Regions from separate parts of the Rhizobium sp. SG741 genome, predicted to be linked through region 4. Evidence: predicted binding sites of a transcription regulator. Region 4 holds the regulator's gene; each other region holds the start of a gene.
The links. Region 4 encodes LexA, which represses DNA repair genes until DNA is damaged. Its sites were predicted from a motif close to TGTTCNNNNTGTGTTCNG; they were not measured.
Positions count from the first base shown of each region.

Region 1 (5,861 bases), on a different contig from region 4:
TGCTGACACCGGGTTCGTCGCTGACGATTTCCGATACCGGCGTCGGCCCGGAAACCGGCAACGAGACCGATTTCATCACCATCACCAATGGCGGCGCGCTCGGTAAAAGAGGCTAGACCAGTTCGACATCGATGACGCCGGGCGCCGTTCTCAATGCGGCGGCGATTTCCGGCGTGATGCGGTATTTTTCCGGCAGCGCCACCTCGACCTCGCGCATGCCTTCCTCCTTGATGACGATGAAGGAGACGAGGCCATCGCCCTTGGTGTTGAGATGGGCCGCAACCGCTTTCAGCGGCCCGGAATCGCGGACATAGACGCGTAGCGCCTTCTGCATCTGCAGCGACTTTTCTTCCAGCGACTGCGCCGTCTGCAGACGCAGGCTGATGCCTTCCGGGCGCTCGTCCGCCTGGGCGGTGATGACGAAGGATTTGCCGACTTCAAGCACGTCGCGATATTGATTGAGCGTTTCCGAGAAGAGCACGGCTTCGAACTGGCCTGACGCATCCGAGAAGACGAAGATGCCCATTTTATTGCCGGTGCGCGTCTTGCGTTCCTGCTTCGAGATCACCGTGCCGGCGAGGCGACCGTTACTCGCCCCCTGCTTCACCGCAGCGGAAAAATCGGCGAAGTTCTGCACGCGCATCTTGTCGAGCACGCTCTTGTAGGTATCGAGCGGATGGGCGGTCAGATAGAAGCCGAGCACCTGAAATTCGCGCAGCAGGCGCTCCGAGGCAAGCCACGGCGTATAAGGCGGCAATGCGATCTTCTCAGGCCCGGACGCAGCGCTTCCGAACATGTCGTGCTGACCGCTGCGCTTGTTTTCCTGCGCCACTTGCGCATAACCCATGATCCGATCGATCCCGCCGATCAGCTGCGCGCGGTCGAGCTCGAAACAATCGAAGGCGCCGGCGGAAATCAGGCTTTCCAAAACGCGACGGTTGATCTGCTTCGGATCGATGCGCAGGCAGAAATCCTCGATGCTGGCAAATGGCTGATCGCCGCGCACCTCGACAATGTGCTGCACGGCGGATTCGCCGACGCCCTTGATGGCGGCCAGTGCATAATAGATGCGGTTTTCGCCGGTCTCGAAATGGCGGAAGGAGGTCTGGACCGAGGGCGCGATGACCTCGATGCCCAGGCGCTTGGCATCCTGACGAAAGTCGTTGACCTTGTCAGTGTTGGCCATATCCAGCGTCATCGACGCCGCCAGGAACTCCACCGGATAATGCGCCTTCATATAGGCGGTCTGATAGGAGACGATGGCGTAGGCGGCGGCGTGGGACTTGTTGAAGCCGTAATTGGCGAACTTGGCCAAGAGATCGAAGATGACGTCCGCCTGCCCCTTCGACACCTCGTTCTTGACGGCGCCATCGACGAAACGCTCACGCTGCTGGTCCATCTCCGCCTTGATCTTCTTACCCATGGCGCGGCGCAGAAGATCGGCCTCGCCGAGCGAATAGCCCGACAGCACCTGGGCGACCTGCATCACCTGTTCCTGGTAGACGATGACGCCCTGCGTCTCCTTCAGAAGGTAGTCGATCTTCGGATGGATCGATTCGATCTCTTCCTCACCGTGCTTGCGGGCATTGTAGACCGGGATATTCTCCATCGGGCCGGGGCGATAGAGCGCCACCAGCGCGATAATGTCCTCGATGCAGTCCGGGCGCATGCCGATGAGAGCCTTGCGCATGCCCGCACTTTCCACCTGGAACACGCCGACCGTTTCGCCACGCGAGAGCATATCGTAGGTCGGCTTATCCTCGAGTGGGATGCTGGCAAGATCGATCGCGATGCCGCGCTTGGCGACGAAATCGACGGCTGTCTTCAGGACCGTCAGCGTCTTCAAGCCGAGGAAGTCGAACTTCACCAGGCCGGCCTGCTCGACCCATTTCATATTGAACTGGGTGACCGGCATGTCGGAGCGCGGATCGCGATACATCGGCACTAGCTTGGAGAGCGGCCGGTCGCCGATGACGATGCCGGCGGCATGTGTCGAGGCGTGACGGTAAAGTCCTTCGATCTTCTGGGCGATATCGAGCAGGCGGGCGACGACCGGTTCCTTGTCAGCCTCCTCCTGCAGGCGCGGCTCTTCCTCGATCGCCTTGCTGAGCGGTGTCGGATTGGCAGGATTGTTCGGCACCAGTTTGCAGATCTTGTCGACCTGGCCGTAGGGCATCTCCAGCACGCGGCCGACGTCGCGAAGGGCGGCGCGCGCCTGCAGCGAACCGAAGGTGATGATCTGCGCCACCTGCTCGCGGCCATACTTGGCCTGCACGTAGCGGATCACCTCTTCGCGCCGATCCTGGCAGAAGTCGATATCGAAGTCCGGCATCGAGACGCGTGATGGATTGAGGAAGCGCTCGAACAGCAGCGAGAAGCGCAGTGGATCGACGTCGGTGATCGTCAGCGCATAGGCGACCAGCGAGCCTGCGCCCGAACCACGGCCCGGCCCGACGGGAATATCATGCCGCTTGGCCCATTTGATGAAGTCGGCAACGATCAGGAAGTAGCCGGGGAATTTCATACCCTCGATAACGCCGAGCTCGAATTCCAGCCGCTCCCGATAGTCCTTTTCCACATAGCCCGGCGCCATGCCGAGCGAAGCGAGACGCTGATCAAGACCCTCGACCGCCTGAGCGCGCAACTCCGCCGATTCGGCGCGATCAGCCTCTTCCTCATCATCGGCGGCGCCGGTGAAGCGTGGCAGGATCGGCTTGCGCGTTTGCAGAACGAAGGAGCAGCGCCGAGCAATCTCGACGGTATTCTCCAGCGCCTCTGGCAGATTGGAGAACAGCTTCGCCATATCGGCACGGCTCTTCAGATAGTGATCAGGCGTCAGGCGGAAACGCGTATCGTCCGAGACGATGGCATTGTGAGCGACCGCCATAAGGGCGTCGTGGGCATCGTAATCGTCGCGGGTGGGGAAAAAAGCCTCGTTGGTGGCAACCAGCGGAAGCGCATGCTCATAGGCGAGTGCGAGCATCTTTTGTTCGTGACGGCGATCATAGGTGCCGTGGCGCTGCAGTTCGACATACAGCCTGTCGCCGAACAGCCGCTTCAGCGTCAGCAGCCGGGATAGCGCCTGTGGCGCATGCCCCTCTTTCAGCGCTATATCGACCGGCCCGCCGAGCGAGCCGGTAAGCGCGATCATGCCCTCGGTGCCGATCTCCTCCAGCCACGAGGCGGTGATGTGAACGGCATGATTGCCCTCGCCGCCGAGGTAGGCACGGCTGATCAGATCGACAAGACGCTCATAGCCCCGCTCCGTGGCGGCGAGCAGGACGATGGAGGGCAGCTTGGCAAGGGCCTGTTGCGGCCCGCGCTTTTCGCCTTCGCCGCCATCCTCCATGTCGATCGATACCTGGCAGCCGATGATCGGCTGTAGCCCCTCCTCCATCGCCTTCTGGGAGAACTCCAGGGCGACGAAGAGATTGTTGGTATCGGTGATGGCAATAGCCGGCTGATTGTCGCCGGTGGCCTTGGCCAGTATCTTCTTGAGCGGCAGCGCGCCCTCAAGCAGGGAATAGGCGGAATGAACCCGGAGATGCACGAATTCCGGCGCCTCGCCAACTGGCGCAATCGCTGCACCGCTGCCACCCTTATCCGCCATCTCATACCCTTCCGCATGCCTGAATGAATCACCACCATTCTCGGCATTGCGGACGACAAAGTCCATGAGTTGCTCCCATCAAACTCGGGGGCAACGTGCTCGTATGGGAATAAAATTCACATCGCCATCATGATGAGGGAAAAGCTGGCGACGAACATCACGATGGAGGTGAATGCTGCAACGTCTCGAATGATATCGGTCATTTACGCGCTCCTTACTCGTTATGTTTCTTTTTTGTTCTATTTTTGTTCGGGAGTCAATAGATGCATCAATAAATTTCATCGTCCGATATTTCGTCTTGCCGATGGACGCTCGATCAACCCGAGGCTATGCAGGAACAAAGGGGAGATCATCATGAAATCACTGACTTATGCCGCCTTCACCCTGCTTTCGGTCGCGACCACGGCGCATGCCGGGGACGCCATTGCGCCCGACCGTATCATCGACGCGGCGATCGGCGACTGGAACAAGGACGGCAAGCCGGATCTCGCCCTGCTGGTCGCATCGGCTCCCGACGATCAGGCCGATAATCCGATCGGCATCTACATCTATCTGCGCGGTGGCGAACATGCGCTGCTGAATCTGGCAGTCAGCGCGCCGAACAAGATATGGGGCAGCGTGGGGCCTGACGGCATGGTCGGCCAGGAACCGTCGATCGCGGCACTGCCGAACGGATCCATCACTGTCACGTCGCAAAATGACAGCGTCGGACGCGACCGCTGGGAGCAGACGCTGACACTCGCCTACCGCAACAACAGCTTCGTCGTTGCCGGCTATACCTATGTGTCCCGCGATACGCTTGAACCCGATTCCGGCTACAACTGCGACTACAATGTCCTGACCGGCAAGGCGACAAAGAACGGCAAGGATATCAAGGCAGACGCCAGAACAGTCAAAATCGAGGACTGGCAGGACGACTTCGGCCAGAAAATCTGCGGAGACGGACAATAGCAACACAGCGTTTGTTCACTATATGTTCTTTACGCGCTGCACATTCCATGGCATTGTGGTCACTCACCATCATTGGAGAGGGCCATGCTGGATCTTGCCGAGCTGAACGATTTCATTGTCATCGCCAAGGCCGAGACCTATGTCGGAGATGGCGAGAGACTGCCGTCCTGCCGAAGCGGCTCGCATGACATCGGCTATGCCAATGGCCGCTGGCGCTATCTCGACAGCTATTTCGGTGGCACGGATTTCGCCGGGCAGGAGCTGGTCTGGCATGACGACGAGCCGGTCTGGGCGATGAACTACTTCGGCCGCATCGTCGAGCCGGACCTGATCGACGGGCGAAGCGCCGGCATGGTCATCAAATCAGCGCTGCTACGGCTTTATCTCGATGAAAAACGCTTTCTCGGCGGCTTCGAATTCGAACACGCCTTCGGCCATTACGTCGATCGCAGCACCGGCGGCTGCGACCATTTTATCGGTCACGAGGTCATCATGGTGAAGGAGCGCAAGGCCTACGAGCTGGATTATCGCGGCGGGCTGATCGTTCCGTAACGGGCGATCAGACCTCGACCACCTTGCCTTCGCTCAATGTGACGCGGCGGTCCATGCGGACTGCGAGTTCGTGATTATGCGTGGCGATCAATGCCGCCAGACCCGACTGCCGCACCAGCGCTTCAAGGGCATCGAAGACATAATGCGCCGTTGCGGGATCGAGATTGCCTGTCGGTTCATCGGCCAGCAGCACCAGAGGCGCATTGGCGACGGCGCGCGCAATGGCGACGCGTTGCTGTTCGCCGCCGGACAATTCGGCCGGGCGATGATCGCCGCGGTGGCCGATGCGCATGTAATCGAGAAGCTGGGCGGCGCGCTCACTCGCCTCCTTGCGGGAGAGACCTGAGATCAGTTGCGGCATCATGATATTTTCAAGCGCCGAAAATTCCGGCAGCAGATGGTGGAACTGATAGACGAAGCCGATTTCGCTGCGACGGACAGCCGTGCGCTTGTCGTCGGACAGGCCTTCGCATGCCTGACCGTTGATCAGCACTTCGCCGCTATCGGGATGCTCGAGCAGGCCGGCCACATGCAGGAGCGTCGATTTGCCGGTACCGGAGGGCGCAACCAGCGCGACGATCTCGCCGCTGCGCAGGGCGAAATCGGCTCCCTTCAGGATCGATAGCTGGGTATCGCCTTGCCCGTAATGACGCTCCACGCCCGAAAGCTGGAGAACGACGTTGCCTTTCATCAAATGCGAATTCCTTATTCGTAGCGCAGCGCCTGCACCGGATCGAGCCGCGAGGCA
Region 1 covers NZ_JAAZQP010000008.1:262,351-268,211, reverse strand. Annotated here, with positions in the region: gene FHT29_RS21495 (L,D-transpeptidase family protein) at 1-116, shown strand, start outside; gene dnaE (DNA polymerase III subunit alpha) at 113-3,610, opposite strand; gene FHT29_RS21485 (hypothetical protein) at 3,965-4,561, shown strand; gene FHT29_RS21480 (DUF5680 domain-containing protein) at 4,646-5,113, shown strand; gene FHT29_RS21475 (ABC transporter ATP-binding protein) at 5,121-5,804, opposite strand; gene FHT29_RS21470 (lipoprotein-releasing ABC transporter permease subunit) at 5,819-5,861, opposite strand, start outside.
Region 1: dnaE (DNA polymerase III subunit alpha) is a predicted target of LexA. The motif match lies at 3,846-3,863, and genes of this name have one in related genera.

Region 2 (5,861 bases), on a different contig from region 4:
CGCCGACGCGGTTTGACATCGGAAATCTGTTAGTTTCTGCCGAAAACGGAACACCGAATGCCAACGCCGGATAAACAAAAACCCCGGTCAAGCCGGGGTTTTCGAAGAGCAAAAGCAGAAGCTTATCGCGTCAGGCGCTTATAGGTGACGCGGCTCGGATTGATGCTGTCAACGCCGAGACGGCGCATCTTGTCCTGTTCGTAATCCTCGAAGTTGCCTTCGAACCATTCGACATGGCTATCGCCTTCGAAAGCGAGGATATGCGTGGCCAGACGATCAAGGAACATGCGATCGTGGCTGATGATGACGGCGCAACCGGCAAAGTTTTCAAGCGCGATCTCGAGAGCGCCAAGCGTTTCCGTATCAAGGTCGTTGGTCGGTTCGTCGAGCAGCAGAACGTTGCCGCCGGCCTTCAGCATCTTGGCAAGATGCACGCGGTTGCGCTGGCCGCCCGAGAGGTTACCGACCTTCTGTTGCTGGTCGCCGCCCTTGAAATTGAAGGTCGCGCAATAAGCGCGCGAATTCATTTCATACTTGCCGAGCTTGATGACTTCGGCGCCGCCGGAAATCTCTTCCCAGACGGTCTTGCCGCCATCGAGTGCGTCACGGCTCTGGTCGACATAGCCGAGATGAACGCTGTCGCCGATGCGGATGCTGCCGCTATCCGGCTTTTCCTGGCCGGTGATCATGCGGAAAAGCGTCGTCTTGCCGGCGCCGTTCGGACCGATGACGCCGACGATACCGCCCGGCGGCAGCTTCAGCGACAGACCTTCGATCAACATTCGGTCGCCATAACCCTTGTTGATGCCTTCCATTTCGATGACCACCTGGCCGAGACGCTCACCGACCGGAATAATGATCTGCGCATCGCCGGGACGCTGGTTCTCGGCGGCATCGACCAACTCGTCATAGGCGCGGATACGGGCCTTGGACTTCGACTGGCGGGCTTTCGGGCTGGAAGCGATCCATTCCTGTTCGCGAGCGATCGCCTTCTGGCGACCGGCCTCTTCGCGACCTTCCTGCTGCATGCGCTTCGCCTTCGCCAGCAAGTAGGAGGAGTAGTTGCCTTCGTAGGGAATGCCGCGACCGCGGTCGAGTTCGAGGATCCAGCCGGTGACGTTATCCAGGAAGTAGCGATCGTGGGTAATCATCAGCACGGCGCCCGGATAGGCACGCAGATGCTTTTCCAACCAGGCGATGGTTTCGGCGTCCAGATGGTTGGTCGGTTCGTCGAGCAGCAGCACGTCCGGCTGCGACAGCAGCAGCTTGCACAACGCCACACGACGGCGTTCGCCGCCGGAGAGTTTGGTGACGTCGGCATCGCCAGGCGGGCAGCGCAACGCATCCATTGCCATCTCAACCTGGCTTTCCAGGTCCCAGAGATTCTGGCTGTCGATGATGTCCTGGAGCTTAGCGCCCTCTTCCGCCGTCTCGTCGGAATAGTTCATCATCAGTTCGTTGTAACGATTGAGGACGTCAGTCTTCGCCGCAACGCCTTCCATGACGTTTTCGAGCGCCGTCTTCGCCGGATCGAGCTGCGGCTCCTGCGCCAAATAGCCGATGGTGGCACCCTCGGCCAGCCAGGCCTCGCCGGTATACTCCTTATCGAGACCGGCCATGATCCGCAGCACAGTCGACTTACCTGCACCGTTCGGACCGAGAATACCGATCTTGGCATCGGGGTAGAAGGAGAGATGGATATTCTCGAGAATTTTCTTGGCGCCATAGGCCTTATTCAGACCGGCCATATGATAAATGAACTGACGTGCCATAGCTTGGGTTACTCCACGGGCGGACAACATTGTGAATTGTGCCGCTATGTAGGCGAAACCCCGCCCTCGGGCAACGGCGAAACCTTGTCCGAGGGCATTATCCGAGTCATAAAGCCCGTATTTCCTCAGAAACCGGCCGCATCCACCACGCCGCGATCGCACCCGAACGACGTGCTGCCGGCACCCTGGATCAGTTTGCCAAGCCGTGGCTCGCCGCCCTGCTGCGGATCGATCGCATCTTCGGAGAGGCCGATCGTCAATTCCGAAATCATCCTGGTATTGCCGACCCGGCGGCAGCTCATCTTGATGCGCGCATTGGCACCCTCGCCGAAGCTCTGGTCGAAGGCGGCCTTGATGGTTTCGGCATCCAACTCCTTGCCGATATTCTCAGCGAAAAGATCGCGCACAGCCGATGCATTGAGTTCGGCGATCAAACCGGCAGCGGTCGAGAAAAACTGATCGGCGCTGAGCTTCGTGCATGTGCCGTGCTTGATCCATTCATGGCGTTCGAGGCCGGACTGGGTGCCCGGCATGACCTTGTCGAGCTTTGCCTTGACTTCCTGCGACAGCTGAACCGCCGGTAGATCCTTCCAATCGCTGCTGCGGTCGGCCTGTTTCAAATCGTCCGAAACGTCGCAATATTCCTGCCGCATCGGCCAAAGGCCGTGCAGCGAGAAATTTGTGGCGTCATAGTTGTTCGACGATTGGTTCCGGCATTCCGCCTTCTTCTGGTTCGTCGCACAAAACGCCGGCTCCCAGCTCGCCGCCAGTATAAAGCGCGTCCGCCCTCTGCTCTGCTCCTGCGCCGCCGCGCTGGCGATCGTTCCGGCCGAAAGGAGCACAACCGCAAATATCCGAAGCAAATGCTTCATTTCATGCCTCCAATTAGAACATTATAGGAACAAATAAGCAGTTTGGTTGAGTAGATGCAACCCTGAATCACATGGCTTGCGAAGATTTATTTCTGTGGGCTTCGATCGTTATCCATTGCAATCAACCGAATGATGACCTTTCGTCCAAATGGGGAGGAACCATGCATGTTCGCCGAGACGCAACGCCTGGAAAGCCCGACGGGCGCGACGATTGCCTATCATCATTCGCCGGCTAAAGGCGATGCACGCGGCATCCTCCTGATATCTCATGGCCTTGCCGAACATTCACGCCGCTACGCAGCTTTTGCTGAAGCCATGGCCGCGCGCGGCTTTCATGTCTATGCCCATGATCATCGCGGCCATGGCGAGACTATTGCTGCCGACGCTCCAATCGGCCGTTTCGCGCGAAGAAACGGCGTCGGGCAGGTCATCTCTGATGTGCTGGCCATGCGCGAGCTTGCCGCGACGGCCCATCCCGGCCTGCCCATCATTCTCTTCGGTCACTCCATGGGAGGATTGATCAGCCTCAACACGGTCGTCACGCATCCGGATAAATTCGATGCCGTCGCGGTCTGGAACTCCAACTTCAATCCCGGCCTCGCCGGCCGCGCCGCCCAGCTCATCCTGAAGACGGAGCGCATGTTCAAAGGATCGGACGTCCCCAGCGGGCCGTTGCCGAAACTGACCTTCGCTACCTGGGGCAAATCCATCCCGAACCGCCACACCGAGTTCGACTGGCTTTCGCGCGTTCCCGAGCAGGTGGACAAGTACATCGCCGATCCGCTCTGCGGCTTCAATGCATCTGTCTCGCTCTGGCTTGACATATTCGAGCTCAGCTTTCGCGCCCCGCAGAAGACCTATCTCGACCGGCTGCGGCGTGACAAGCCGATTCATCTGACGGGAGGCGGCAAGGATCCGGCGACCGACAACGGAAAAGCGATTTCCTGGCTGTCAAACCATTTGAAAAATGCCGGCTTCTCTCATATTACAACCGCGATCCATCCGGACATGCGGCACGAGACGCTGAACGAAATCGGCGCCGCCCAAGCCATTTCCGACTTTGCCGACTGGTGTGAGAAGGTGACGGCAAGGAACTGATTCTCAAAGGAATTCTACAATGAATGCCAGCAGCGGCACCTCGCTTCGATTGCCGCAGTCGGAGCTGACCTTCGGCCTGTTGATGATGTTCCTCTCCGTCGTCCTCTCGCCGATCATCGACATATTCTCCAAGCTCGCGGCAGCCACCATTCCGCCGGCTGAAGTCACCGCCGCGCGTTTCATCTTCCAATCGCTCTTTGCGCTGCCGATGATGGCCATGCTTGGACAATGGGGCGTATGGACATGGCGTCGCAGCGGCGTGCATGCCATCCGCGCCGGCGTGCTCACGCTGTCCATGGTTTCGTTCGTGACGACGCTGCAGGTCATGGAAGTCGCCGATGCCATCGCCATCTTTTTCGTCGAGCCGATGATGCTGACCATTCTCAGCAGCATCTTCCTCAAGGAAACCATCGGCTGGCGGCGCTACACGGCCTGCGCCGTCGGTTTTTTCGGCGCGATGCTGATCATCCAGCCAAGCTTCGAAGAGGTCGGTTTCGTGGCGCTTTTGCCCGTCGTCACCGCGCTCTGCATTGCCGTCTACGTGATGATCACGCGCGTCGTCTCCCATAGCGAGGATGCATGGTCGATGCAGTTTCAAACGGGCATATGGGGCGTCGGCTTCAGCCTGATCCTGCTTGCGATCGGCCGTGCGACCGGTTCTGCCATCCTCGATCCCGTCCTGCCGGACCTGATTGCCATGCTTTATCTGCTCGGCGTCGGCGCCAGCGCAGCCGCCGCCGGCATCCTCACCGTACACGCCTATCGTGCCGTGCCAGCCTCGACGCTTGCTCCCCTGCAATATTTCGAGATCGTCTCGGCGACGATCTTCGGCTGGCTGGTCTTCGGCAACTTTCCGGATGCGATCAAGTGGCTCGGAATATTCATCATCATCGGCTCCGGGCTCTACATTCTCTGGCGCGAGCGGCGCTTTGCTTCCAAGCCGGTATCCGATACATCTGCAACAGCATTCACGCCTTAAGCGAGAGAGCGGGTCGACATGACAGACCAGAAAACCAAGAAACCTCCGCTGTCCGGTATTCGAGTCATCGAGCTTGCTCGTGTGCTCGCCGGCCCCTGGGCGGGGCAGATGCTGGCCGATCTCGGCGCCGACGTCATCAAGGTGGAAAATCCCGACGGCGGCGACGACACGCGCCAATGGGGCCCGCCCTTTGTCGAGGGCAAGGATGGCGAAAATCTCTCGGCCGCCTATTATCATTCGGCCAATCGCGGCAAGCGTTCCATCGTCGCCGACCTCAAGAACGAAGAGGGTCAGGAGCTCGTGCGCCGGCTTGTTAAGACGGCCGACGTCGTGATCGAGAATTTCAAGCTCGGCGGCCTGGTCAAATACGGCCTGGACTACGAAAGCCTGAAAAGGATCAATCCGAGGATCGTCTATTGCTCTATCACGGGCTTCGGACAGACAGGGCCTTATGCCGGCCTGGCAGGCTATGACTACATCGTCCAGGGCATATCCGGCTTCATGTCGATCACCGGCGAGCCCGACGGCCAACCGATGAAGGCAGGCGTTGCGATTGCCGATATCTTCACCGGTATCTATGCGGTCTCGGCAATCGAGGCCGCCCTGATCCATGCGCTCAAGACCGGTGAAGGCCAACTCGTCGATATGGCGCTTCTCGACGTGCAGTCGGCCGTGCTCGCCAATCAGAACATGAACTATCTGATATCGGGCAAACCGCCCGTGCGCCTCGGCAATGCCCATCCCAATATCTCGCCCTATGAGGTCGTTCCCACCGCCGACGGCTATCTCATTCTGGCTGTGGGCAATGATGGGCAGTTCCGCCGCCTGTGCGCAATTCTCGGCATCGATGCCCACGCCGACGACGAGCGCTATGCGACCAACAAGGCCCGCGTCGCCCACCGCAACGAGGTCCGGGCATTTATATCGGCGAGGACGCTGACCTGGAACAAGGCGGATCTGCTGAAGGCCTGCGAGGACAATGCCGTCCCGGCCGGCGCCATCAATACGATCGAGGACATGTTCGCCGATCCGCAGATCAAGTCGCGCGGTTTGCGGATCGATCTCGAGGACAGCGTCGGCACCATGATCCCAAGCGTGCGGACGCCGATCGTTCTGTCGGAGACGCCCTTGACCTATACA
Region 2 covers NZ_JAAZQP010000010.1:16,197-22,057, reverse strand. Annotated here, with positions in the region: gene ettA (energy-dependent translational throttle protein EttA) at 123-1,772, opposite strand; gene FHT29_RS23360 (ribonuclease) at 1,898-2,644, opposite strand; gene FHT29_RS23355 (alpha/beta hydrolase) at 2,810-3,742, shown strand; gene FHT29_RS23350 (DMT family transporter) at 3,762-4,721, shown strand; gene FHT29_RS23345 (CaiB/BaiF CoA-transferase family protein) at 4,740-5,861, shown strand, end outside.
Region 2: FHT29_RS23360 (ribonuclease) is a predicted target of LexA. The motif match lies at 2,659-2,676, and genes of this name have one in related genera.

Region 3 (5,861 bases), 260 kb from region 4:
AAACCCCGATCAGCGAGACCGGTGAGATGGTGCGAAGCGTAACGTCGAACATGAGCTTGATCCTTCCTTGGGTGCTGGGTTCGAAAATCGTGTGGCTTCCCTCATTCCGATATCGCGCCGGCGGCATGCCGTAGACGGATTTGAAGATGCGGTTGAACGATTGGAGGTTGGGATAGCCCGATCGCTTTGCAATGTCGCTGACCACAAGATCGGTGCGGACGAGATCGCCGGCGGCGCGGTGAAGCCGCAACCGTTTGACGGTAGCAGCCGCCGTCTCGCCATAGATCGCCCGATAAATCCTGTGCCAGTGATAGCTGGACATGCAGGCGATCCCGGCAAGTTTCTCCATATCGAGCTCTTCATCCAGATGCTCGTGGATATAGGCAGAGACCCGCCGCAGACGGGTCTCGTAAAGCGCCCATGCCGTTTCGCCGTTCATGTCCAACTCCTTGCAAATCGATCGGCCCCAAGGAACCATATCTCGATTTGACAAATCCTGCTGAGTCGGTTGCACAAACGAAAACGGCGGAGGTCAACTGCCTCCGCCGCGTCCGATATTGGAATGAAATCTGGCCCTTAGCCGGCGAGTGCCCCAGCAACCGCTTCGACCGCCTCATTCGCCTTGGCACCATCGGGGCCGCCGGCCTGAGCCATGTCGGGACGTCCGCCGCCGCCCTTGCCGCCGAGGGCAGCAGACGCGATGCGGACGAGATCGACCGCGCTGAAGCGGCCGGTCAAATCCTCGGTGACGGCAACGACGGCGCTGGCCTTGCCATCCTCGGAAACGCCGATCAGCGCAACGACGCCGGAGCCGAGGCTGGCCTTGCCTTCATCCGCCAGCCCCTTGAGATCCTTGGGGTCGACACCGGAAACGGCTTTACCGAGGAATTTGACGCCACCGACATCGCGCACCGCATCGGCAGAACCGCCCTGGCCGCCGCCCATGGCGAGCTTGCGCTTGGCATCGGCCAATTCACGCTCCAGCTTGCGGCGCTCATCCAGCAAAGATTCGACGCGCGAAACGACATCCCCGGGCTGCACCTTCAGCGCCGAAGCGAGGCTCTTCACGCGCTCGTCCTGCTCGGCAAGATAATCACGCGCGGATTCGCCTGTCACGGCTTCGATACGGCGCACGCCGGCACCGACAGCGCTGTCGCCGAGAATGCGCACGAGCCCGATCTGGCCGGTGGCGGATACATGCGTTCCGCCGCAAAGCTCGATGGAATAGGGCTTGCCGGCCTTGGCGCCGCGCACGCCCTGCCCCATGGATACGACGCGAACTTCATCGCCGTATTTCTCGCCGAACAGCGCCATCGCGCCTTCCGCGATCGCATCGTCGACGCTCATCAGGCGGGTCGTAACAGGCGAATTCTGCAGAACGATCTCGTTGGCCATATCCTCGACGATCTTCAGCTCCTCGGCCGACATCGGCTTCGGATGCGAGACGTCGAAGCGCAGGCGCTCGGGCGCGACCAGCGAGCCCTTCTGGGCGACGTGGGTGCCGAGCACTTCGCGCAGGGCCTCATGCAGCAGATGGGTCGCGGAATGGTTGGCGCGCAGGCGCGAGCGCCGTGCGTGATCGACCGTCAGCACGACGGCATCGCCCACCTTGATCGTGCCTTCCGAAACCTCGGCGCTGTGAACGAAAAGGCCTTCGCCCTTCTTCTGGGTGTCGCCGACAACAAGCTTGCCGCTGTCGCCGGAGATCACACCGGTATCGCCCATCTGGCCGCCGGACTCGCCGTAGAACGGCGTCTGGTTGACGACGATCTGCACCTTGTCGCCGGCCGAAGCACTGTCGATAGCGGCGCCGTCCCGAACGATCGCCTGGATGACACCCTCGGCAGCCTCCGTGTCGTAGCCGAGGAACTCGGTCGCGCCGAACTTTTCCTTGAGCTCGAACCAGATGGTCTCGGTCGCCTTGTCGCCGGAGCCTGCCCAATGCGAACGCGCCTCGGCCTTCTGCCGCTCCATGGCGTCGGTGAAGCTGGAAATATCGACGCCGATGCCGCGGGCACGCAGCGCGTCCTGAGTCAGGTCCAGCGGGAAGCCATAGGTATCATAGAGCTTGAATGCGGTTTCGCCGTCCAGGCTATCACCCTTGTGCAGGTCCGACGTGGCGTCCGACAGAAGCGACAGGCCACGTTCCAGCGTCTTGCGGAAACGGGTTTCCTCAAGCTTCAGCGTCTCGGAGGTCAACGCTTCGGCGCGCACCAGCTCAGGATAGGCGCGCCCCATCTGCTGGATGAGCGTCGGCAGCAGCTTCCACATCAGCGGCTCCTTGGCGCCAAGCAGCTGGGCATGGCGCATGGCGCGACGCATGATGCGGCGGAGCACGTAGCCGCGGCCCTCGTTCGACGGCAGCACGCCGTCGGCGACCAGGAATGCCGAGGAACGCAGATGGTCGGCGATGACACGATGGCTGGCGCGATGTTCGCCCTCAGCCTTCACGCCGGTCGCCTCTTCGGAGGCTTCGATCAGTGCGCGGAAGAGATCGATGTCGTAGTTGTCGTGCTTGCCCTGCAGCACGGCGGCAACGCGCTCGAGACCCATGCCAGTGTCGATCGACGGACGCGGCAGATCGACACGCTCCTGCTTGCTGATCTGCTCGAACTGCATGAAGACGAGATTCCAGATCTCGATGAAGCGATCACCGTCTTCTTCCGGCGAGCCGGGAGGGCCGCCCCAGATATGATCGCCGTGGTCATAGAAAATCTCCGAACAGGGGCCACAGGGACCGGTATCGCCCATCGCCCAGAAATTGTCGCTGGTGGCGATACGAATGATCTTGTCGTCAGAGAGGCCGGCGATCTTCTTCCACAGATTATAGGCGTCGTCGTCAGTGTGATAGACCGTGACCAGCAGGCGCTTGGCGTCGAGGCCGAATTCCTTGGTGATCAGATTCCAGGCAAGCTCGATGGCGCGCTCCTTGAAATAGTCGCCAAAGGAGAAATTGCCGAGCATTTCGAAGAAGGTATGATGGCGGGCGGTATAGCCGACATTGTCGAGGTCGTTATGCTTGCCGCCGGCGCGCACGCATTTCTGCGCTGTCGACGCCGTCGTATAGGGCCGCTGCTCCAACCCGGTGAAAACGTTCTTGAACTGCACCATGCCGGCATTGGTGAACATCAATGTCGGATCGTTGCGCGGCACCAGCGGGCTCGACGGCACGATCTCGTGGCCGTTTTTCTTAAAATAGTCGAGGAAGGTCGACCGGATTTCATTCACACCGCTCATATTGGGCCCTTCAGTACTGCCATCAGCAACTTGCGTCAAAGTCAGTGGCTTTTATCGTTCGCTCCCGGCCCTGTCCAGCCGCACGAACAAAACCGGCCGCACATCTCTTGGACAATGCGGCCGGTTTCGGATTTTGGTCTTATATCAGGCCCGGGATCGCTCCCTGAAACCGCTATTCCGCAGCGGCGTCGCCATCATCGGCATCAGGGCCGCCATTCTGCAGGAAGCGATCGGCGATCAAGCCGGCATTCTGGCGCAGTGACAACTCGATCTCGCGGGCGAGATCCGGATTGTCGCGCAGGAAGAGTTTCGCATTCTCGCGACCCTGGCCGAGGCGCTGGCTGTTATAGGAGAACCAGGCGCCGGACTTTTCGACGATGCCGGCCTTGACGCCGAGATCCACCAGTTCGCCGGTTTTGGAAACACCCTCGCCATACATGATGTCGAATTCCACCTGCTTGAAAGGCGGCGCCATCTTGTTCTTGACGACCTTGACGCGGGTCTGGTTGCCGACAACCTCTTCACGCTCCTTGACGGCGCCGATACGGCGGATGTCGAGGCGGACCGAGGCATAGAACTTCAGTGCGTTGCCGCCGGTCGTCGTTTCCGGCGAGCCGAACATGACACCGATCTTCATGCGGATCTGGTTGATGAAGATCACCATGCAATTGGACTTCGAGATCGAAGCGGTGAGCTTGCGCAGCGCCTGGCTCATCAAACGAGCCTGCAGGCCCGGCAGGCTGTCACCCATCTCGCCTTCGATTTCGGCACGCGGCGTCAACGCCGCGACGGAGTCGATGACGAGAACATCGATAGCGCCGGAGCGCACCAGCGTGTCGGTAATTTCAAGCGCCTGTTCGCCGGTGTCGGGCTGCGAGATCAGCAGGTTCTGCAGGTCGACGCCGAGCTTGCGGGCGTAGACCGGATCGAGCGCGTGTTCGGCGTCGACGAAGGCGCAGATGCCGCCCTTCTTCTGCGCTTCGGCGATCGTCTGCAGCGCCAGCGTCGTCTTACCGGAGCTTTCCGGCCCATAGATTTCGATGATACGCCCCTTCGGCAAGCCGCCGATGCCCAGCGCAATATCGAGGCTCAGGGAGCCAGTGGAAACCGTTTCTATTTCGACCACGTTCTCGTTGGAGCCGAGCTTCATGATCGAGCCCTTGCCGAACGACCGCTCAATTTGAGAGAGTGCCGCTTCAAGTGCTTTGCTTTTATCCACCGATTTGTCCTCTACAAGCCGCAAAGAATTCTGAGACATTCGATCCACCTTTAGGTTATTGAAGCCGCTCTAGCAATGTCGCCGCCGATGAGAATTCTGTACTCTATTTGTTCTCCAATCACAAGAGCACAACAAGCAATTGAAAGAAAAAGGTAAAATGAATTCCGTTCTACTTTTGTTTTCTCCTTTCTTCCCAAGCACTTACGAGTCCGCGACGATCGGATCAGGCTTGTTGGCGGCCGGTCCGATTCGCCTTTTTGATTGCTGAGGAAAACCATATGGCGAAGAAGATTCTCGTTCTTGGCGGCGCCCATGTCGACCGTCGCGGTCGCATCTTCGGCGAGACGGCGCCGGGCGCCAGCAATCCGGGAGCATGGTTCGAGGAGCCCGGCGGCGGCGGCTTCAATGCAGCCCGCAATCTCGCCCGCCTAGGCTTCGACGTAAAGCTGATCTCGCCCCGCGGCGGCGACCCCTCCGGAGAGATGGTGGCCGAGGCCGCCAGCCACGCCGGCATCGACGACAAGCCTTTCGTGTTCCTCGACCGCAAGACACCGAGCTACACCGCGATCCTAGAACGCGACGGCAATCTGGTCATCGCGCTTGCGGACATGGAGCTCTACAAGCTGTTCGTCCCCAGGCGCCTGGCGATTCGCGCCGTTCGCAATGCATTCGAGGCGACCGACCTCGTTCTTTGCGACGCCAATCTGCCGGCCGAGACGCTGAGTGCCATCACAGCAAGGGCGTCCTTCTGCGGCAAACCCGTCGCCGCCATCGCGATTTCGCCTGCGAAGGTGGTTCGGCTGAAGCCGTGCCTTGCCGGCATCGATCACCTGTTCCTCAACGAAGCCGAGGCCGCGGCGCTGACGGAGAGCCGTCCGGAAGACCCGCGCGAATGGGTGAGCGAATTGCGCGCACTCGGTCTGCGGAGCGGCGTGATCACCCGCGGCAAGCGCGAACTGATCGCGTTCTCGCGCGATGTCGTCATCAGCCTGCAGCCGCCCATCGTCGACAATGTCGCCGATGTCACCGGCGCGGGAGATTCGCTTGCCGCAGGAGTTCTGGCCGCCCTGCTCGCCGGCCACGACCTTGGCGAGGCCGTGCGTCACGGTGCTGCTGCGGCGGCAATCACCGTGCAGTCGCCCTTCGCCACCGCCGAAAATCTCACACCCGAGCTGCTAAAGACGACGTTGGCCCTTGTTCCAGAGGCCGCTATACTGTCATGAAGCCTGCTCAAATCGCCTCTACCGTTTCAGTCAATTGGACACGACCATGACCAAGCCTATCTCGCCACTGCTTCCGATCTCCTATTCGAAGGAAGTCGCTGCGGCAAAGCTGCGCGGCGCGCCGCTCGTCGCGCTGGAATCGACCATCATCACCCATGGCATGCCCTACCCCGGCAATATCG
Region 3 covers NZ_JAAZQP010000004.1:434,824-440,684, forward strand. Annotated here, with positions in the region: gene FHT29_RS13675 (AraC family transcriptional regulator) at 1-439, opposite strand, end outside; gene alaS (alanine--tRNA ligase) at 577-3,237, opposite strand; gene recA (recombinase RecA) at 3,410-4,495, opposite strand; gene FHT29_RS13690 (carbohydrate kinase family protein) at 4,735-5,679, shown strand; gene FHT29_RS13695 (pseudouridine-5'-phosphate glycosidase) at 5,726-5,861, shown strand, end outside.
Region 3: recA (recombinase RecA) is a predicted target of LexA. The motif match lies at 4,554-4,571, and genes of this name have one in related genera.

Region 4 (5,861 bases):
CCGCCGCAGACGGTCCTTGCTGCGCTTCTGGTCCTGGCTGGCAGCTTTCTTTTCAGGCGCGAAGCGGGCCGCGTGCTTCGGCATGTCCTCTTCGCCGGCATGCTGGTTTGTCTGGGCATGGCTCTGGCACAGTGGGAAAGCTGGCGGGCATCGACCGTCATGCTCGACTCGGCTGTGACCACGACCGTCACAGGTCGGATCGAAAGGCGAGAATCCTACGATAACGGAGGTTGGCGATACGTCGTCAAAGTCGACAAGACAGAAAAGCCGGCCATTCGCAGACCGCCGGAGCGCGTCACCATTTTCGTGCGCAAACAGGCAGAACCGTTCAACCTCGGCGACCGCATCCAGGGCAAGGCGCGACTGACGCCTCCGGCCGGACCTGCTCTGCCTGATCTCAACGATTTCGCGTTCAGTTCCTATTTCAACGGCATCGGTGCAAACGGCTTTGCCTTTGGAAAGCCGACCCTGCTGTCACCGGCCAGTGATGTTGCGGCGGATTCGGTGTCGGACAAGGCGGATATCTGGCTTGCCGGCCTGCGCAACAGCATAGGCGACAGGATTAGAAGAACCTTGCCCGGCGACACCGGCGCTTTCGCGGCCTCACTTGTCACCGATGAGAGACGCGCGCTTTCGGACGAAACGACCGAAGCGCTGCGAATGGCCGGGCTCACGCATATCATTGCCATTTCCGGCCTCAACATGGCGCTTTCGGCCGGTATCTTCTATATCGGCCTGCGCTATCTGTTCAGCCTGTTTCCCGGCATGGCGCAGGCGTGGCCGACCAAGAAGATAGCCGCTTTCGGCGCGCTGGTAACCCTGACGGCTTACTATCTCATTTCCGGCTTTGGCGTGTCGGCCGAACGCGCCTTCATCATGATGGCGATCATGCTGGTTGCCGTGCTCTTCGACCGGCCGTCGATCAGTCTGCGCAACGTTGCGCTCTCGGCAATCGTCATTCTCAGCCTGTCGCCGTCGCAGGTGCTCGGACCGAGCTTTCAGATGTCCTACGCCGCGACGCTGGCGCTGGTATCCGGCTACACGCTTTGGAAACGGCGCCAGCATCGGGAAAATATTCTTTCGCGCTCCAGGCTCCTGAGCCCCCTGCTGTTCGTTACGCGCTTCTTCGGCGGCATATTGTCGACCTCCTTCATTGGCGGCGCGTCGACGGCGATCTTCTCGATCGAGCATTTTCACCGGTTGGCGACATACGGACTTGCAGCCAATCTCGCTGCGATGCCGATAGTCTCCTTCGTCGTCATGCCGTTTGGCATGGCGGCAATGTTGCTTATGCCATTTGGCCTCGACGGGCCCTTTTGGCAAATCACCGGCGAGGGACTGGAGTTGGTCATCGCTATCGCCAAAACGGTGGCGGGGTGGGGCGGCGATATTACCTTCGGCCGCCAGCCCGCCTGGCTTATGCCGACGTTCATCACAGGCTTTCTGCTCATGACGATGTTGCGAACGAGCGTGCGCCATGTGGGCCTGCTGTTGCTGCTTTCTTCCCTCGGCGTGGCAGCATTCGGCTCTGGCGTGCCCAAACCGGATCTCATGATTTCCGAGGATGGTGTTCTGGTTGCCTTGCGACAGGACGACATACTGGCAACAAATCGCGAAAGGCCGCAGGCTTTCATTTTCGAACAGTGGCAGAGGGCGCTGGTTGCGAGCGAGCATCAACCTCCGACTATCCTTCCTGTTAATAGCCGCCTTCCCCAGATCAGCAAGACGGATCATCGCCGGCGATTGAGCGTCGAAGAGCAGGGCGCAGTTCGCAAGGCAATGGATGAAGCACTCGACCAGGCCATGCAGGGCAGTTTTGCTTGCCAAAAGGGCGCATGGTGCGTCGCGATGCTTGAAAATGGCGCGATGCTGGTCACCATCGAGGACGCAGCTTACCTGTCGCCGGCCTGCGATACGGCCAATATCGTCGTCACTCCCGTACGACTACGCCTGGATCGCTGCCGCTCCGGCGCCATGCTTTTCACAGGCGCCACATTGCGGCAAACAGGGTCCATTGAGATGGACCTCAGCACCGACAAGCCAAATGTGGTTACTGCGTTCGAAAATCCACAGCGCCCATGGGCTCGGCACAGAACCTACGATTGGCGCACAGGCACATTCGGCGCGCCGATCGTCCGAGCATCACCGGTCAGTGATAACGGCGAATGAGGCCAACGAGCTTGCCTTGCACCTTGACGCGATCCGGCCCGAAGATGCGGGTCTCATAAGCGGGATTGGCTGCCTCGAGCGCGATGGAGGCCCCCTTGCGGCGGAAGCGCTTCAGCGTCGCTTCCTCGTCGTCGACGAGCGCGACGACGATATCGCCCGGATTGGCAGTCGTTGCATTGCGAATGATGACCGTATCGCCGTCAAAAATGCCGGCATCGATCATTGAATCGCCTCTTACTTCCAGCGCATAATGCTCGCCCGAGCCGAGCATGTCGGCAGGGACGGTTATGTCGTGGGTATTGTTTTGGATGGCCGAGATCGGAACGCCAGCGGCGATGCGGCCCATGACCGGTACCGAAACAGAGCTGTTCTGGTCGTCGTTCGCCACTTTTGGCGGAGCAGGCGGCGCAACTGGCTGGGGTTTGCCAAGGCTGCCTTCGATGACGCTCGGCGAAAAGCCGCGGCGCGGCTGCAGGCTTGGATTATAGGCATCCGGCAGCTTGATGACCTCAAGCGCTCTGGCCCTGTTCGGTAGCCGGCGGATGAACCCTCGTTCCTCCAAAGCCGTGATCAGACGGTGAATACCGGATTTGGATGCAAGATCCAGCGCGTCCTTCATCTCGTCGAAAGATGGTGGCACGCCGGACTCCTTCATCCGTTCGTGAATGAAGAGAAGCAGTTCCTGCTGCTTGCGCGTCAACATCGTCTTGGAACCCCAGAATCGAGAAAAGCGTGAAACAAATCCAGAACGGACACTATATGTTCCATATGTGTTCCGCAAGTACTTAAATTTCGGTAAAGCTTTGCACGGACAGTTAAATATTCGACATCACTGGGTGGACCCGATAAAAGTCTCATATGGTTATATCCGCGCTAACATATCGGAAAACATAAGGAAATGCTCTTTAGTGCTTCATTGGGCGCATGCAGCCTACCTTGAGTAGCTGACGCATGGATGAAAGCCATTTTCACGACATGCGATTCCGGTACCGATCAAAGAATCAGCCGCGTGATCTGGCGTCTTCGACAGGACATGCGGTCGTCTTGCGCCTCTATCGTCTTGCTTTCATCTTGAATTGGAGGATGGATGGGCGCAAACCTGCGGGCGCAGGAAAATAGGAGACATCATGACTTTGTCGCCGCATCCGCTGGATCATCTCGTATTGCCGACCGTCAATCTCGCTTTGGCGCGCGAGCGGCTCGGCAAGCTCGGTTTCACCGTCGCGCCCGACGCCCGGCATCCGTTCGGCACCGAGAATGCCTGCGTCTTCTTTGCGGACAAGACCTATCTTGAACCGCTGGCAGTGGCATCCCCTGAGCAATGTGAGGAGAGCGTCGGCGCGGGGAATGTCTTCGTTGCGCGCGATCAGGCCTATCGCTTCCGGCTCGGTGAAGACGGCTTTTCAGCCGTGGTGTTCGGCTCGGAGGATGCTGTCGCCGATGATGAGCGCTTTCGGGTAAGCGCCATCTCGGCGGGACGCATGCTGGATTTCTCGCGTCCCATGAAAATGCCGGATGGAACGGAGACCGTCGCCGGTTTTCGTCTCGCTTTCGCCGCCGATCTGCGTGCGCCGGATTTTCTGGCCTTCTGCTGCCAGCGCATCAATCCGCTGCCGGCCGATCGCAGCGTGCTGGAGCGCCATGAAAACGGCGTCACCGGCATTGCGCGGGTGGCGATATCGACACCCACCCCGGCCGCGTTCCGCACTTTCTTCGAAGCGATCGTCGGTGAACCCTGGATATCGGAACATTCTTTCGGTCTGACGATCAGGGCGGCCAATGCCGATATCGAGCTCCTGACGCCGGCAGGCATGGAAGCGTTTTACGATTTGCCTGTTCACTCGGACGATCCCGGCTTGCAGGCGCGCGCAATCCTTTTCAAAACACGCGATCTTTCCGTGACATCGTCGCATTTCGCTGCTAACGGCGTCACCTACACGCGTAAGAACAATCGTATATTGACAAGGCTGGCCCCCGGACCGGGCGCCCTGTTCGCCTTCGAGGAGATAGCATGAGCACGAATTCTGAAGTGATCGTCGGCGAGGGAGCCTCCAAGGTTCTGTTTTCCAACACCGCCAAGCTGTCGCTTATTGCTGGTCCGTGTCAGATGGAAAGCCGCGAGCATGCTTTTATGGTTGCTGGCGTCCTGAAGGAACTCTGCGGCAAGCTTGGCATCGGCCTTGTCTACAAATCCTCCTATGACAAGGCGAACCGGACTTCGCTCTCCGGCAAGCGCGGCATCGGCCTTGAAAAATCCATGGAAGTCTTTGCCGATCTGAAAAAGGAATACGGTTTTCCGGTCTTGACCGACATTCACACGGAAGAGCAGTGTGCTGTCGTCGCCAAGACGGTCGATATCCTGCAGATCCCGGCCTTCCTGTCGCGCCAGACAGACCTGCTGGTTGCCGCCGCCAAGACCGGCCGCGTCGTCAACGTCAAGAAGGGACAGTTTCTGGCTCCCTGGGACATGAAGAACGTGCTTGCCAAGCTGAACGACAGCGGTAACCCGAACATTCTTCTGTGCGAGCGCGGCGCCTCCTTCGGCTACAATACGCTGGTCTCCGACATGCGCTCGCTGCCTATCATGGCGGCGATGGGCGCGCCGGTGATTTTCGATGCGACCCATTCCGTGCAGCAGCCCGGCGGGCAGGGCGGTTCGACGGGCGGCGATCGCCGATTCGTCGAGACGCTGGCGCGCGCCGCCGTCGCCGTCGGCGTCGCCGGCGTTTTCGTCGAGACGCATGAAGATCCGGACAATGCGCCGTCGGACGGCCCGAACATGGTCTATCTGAAGGATATGCCGCGGCTTCTTGAGAAGCTGCTTGCCTTCGACGCCATCGCCAAGGCTTGAGAAATATCAGGCATTCAACAGGCTGACATGTATTTGCGTTACGGGGCCTGCAGGAGTGCGAAATCGGGGTGCGGAGCGGCATTGTAATTTCCGCGTCTTCGATTAAGACCATTTCAATCGATTTATAAACCAGCGAGCAGGAAGCTATCATGACCGCAATCACCGACATTATCGCCCGCGAGATTCTCGACAGCCGTGGCAATCCGACTGTCGAAGTCGATGTCTACCTCGAAGATGGCAGCATGGGCCGCGCGGCGGTTCCGTCGGGTGCGTCGACCGGCGCGCATGAAGCCGTCGAGCTTCGCGACGGCGGCAAGCGCTATCATGGCAAGGGCGTGGAGAAGGCTGTCGAAGCCGTTAATACCGAGATATTCGACGCGATCGGCGGCATGGACGCTGAAAATCAGATCCAGATCGACGACATCATGATCGAGCTTGACGGCACGCCGAACAAGTCCCGCATCGGCGCCAATGCCATCCTCGGCGTATCGCTCGCCGCCGCCAAGGCAGCTGCCCAGAGTGCAAACCTGCCGCTCTATCGCTACGTCGGCGGCGCTCACGCTCGCCTGCTCCCGGTTCCGATGATGAACATCATCAACGGCGGCGCCCATGCCGACAATCCGATCGATTTCCAGGAATTCATGATCCTGCCGCTCGGTGCAGACACTTTCCGCGATGCCGTGCGCATGGGCTCGGAAGTATTCCACGTCCTCAAGAAGGAACTGGCTTCGCAGGGTCATAACACAAATGTCGGTGACGAAGGTGGCTTTGCGCCTGGCCTCTCCAGCGCCCCTGCCGCTCTCGACTTCATCATGAAGTCGATCGAAAAAGCCGGCTACAA
Region 4 covers NZ_JAAZQP010000004.1:176,191-182,051, forward strand. Annotated here, with positions in the region: gene FHT29_RS12365 (ComEC/Rec2 family competence protein) at 1-2,169, shown strand, start outside; gene lexA (transcriptional repressor LexA) at 2,150-2,872, opposite strand; gene FHT29_RS12375 (VOC family protein) at 3,297-4,184, shown strand; gene kdsA (3-deoxy-8-phosphooctulonate synthase) at 4,181-5,020, shown strand; gene eno (phosphopyruvate hydratase) at 5,170-5,861, shown strand, end outside.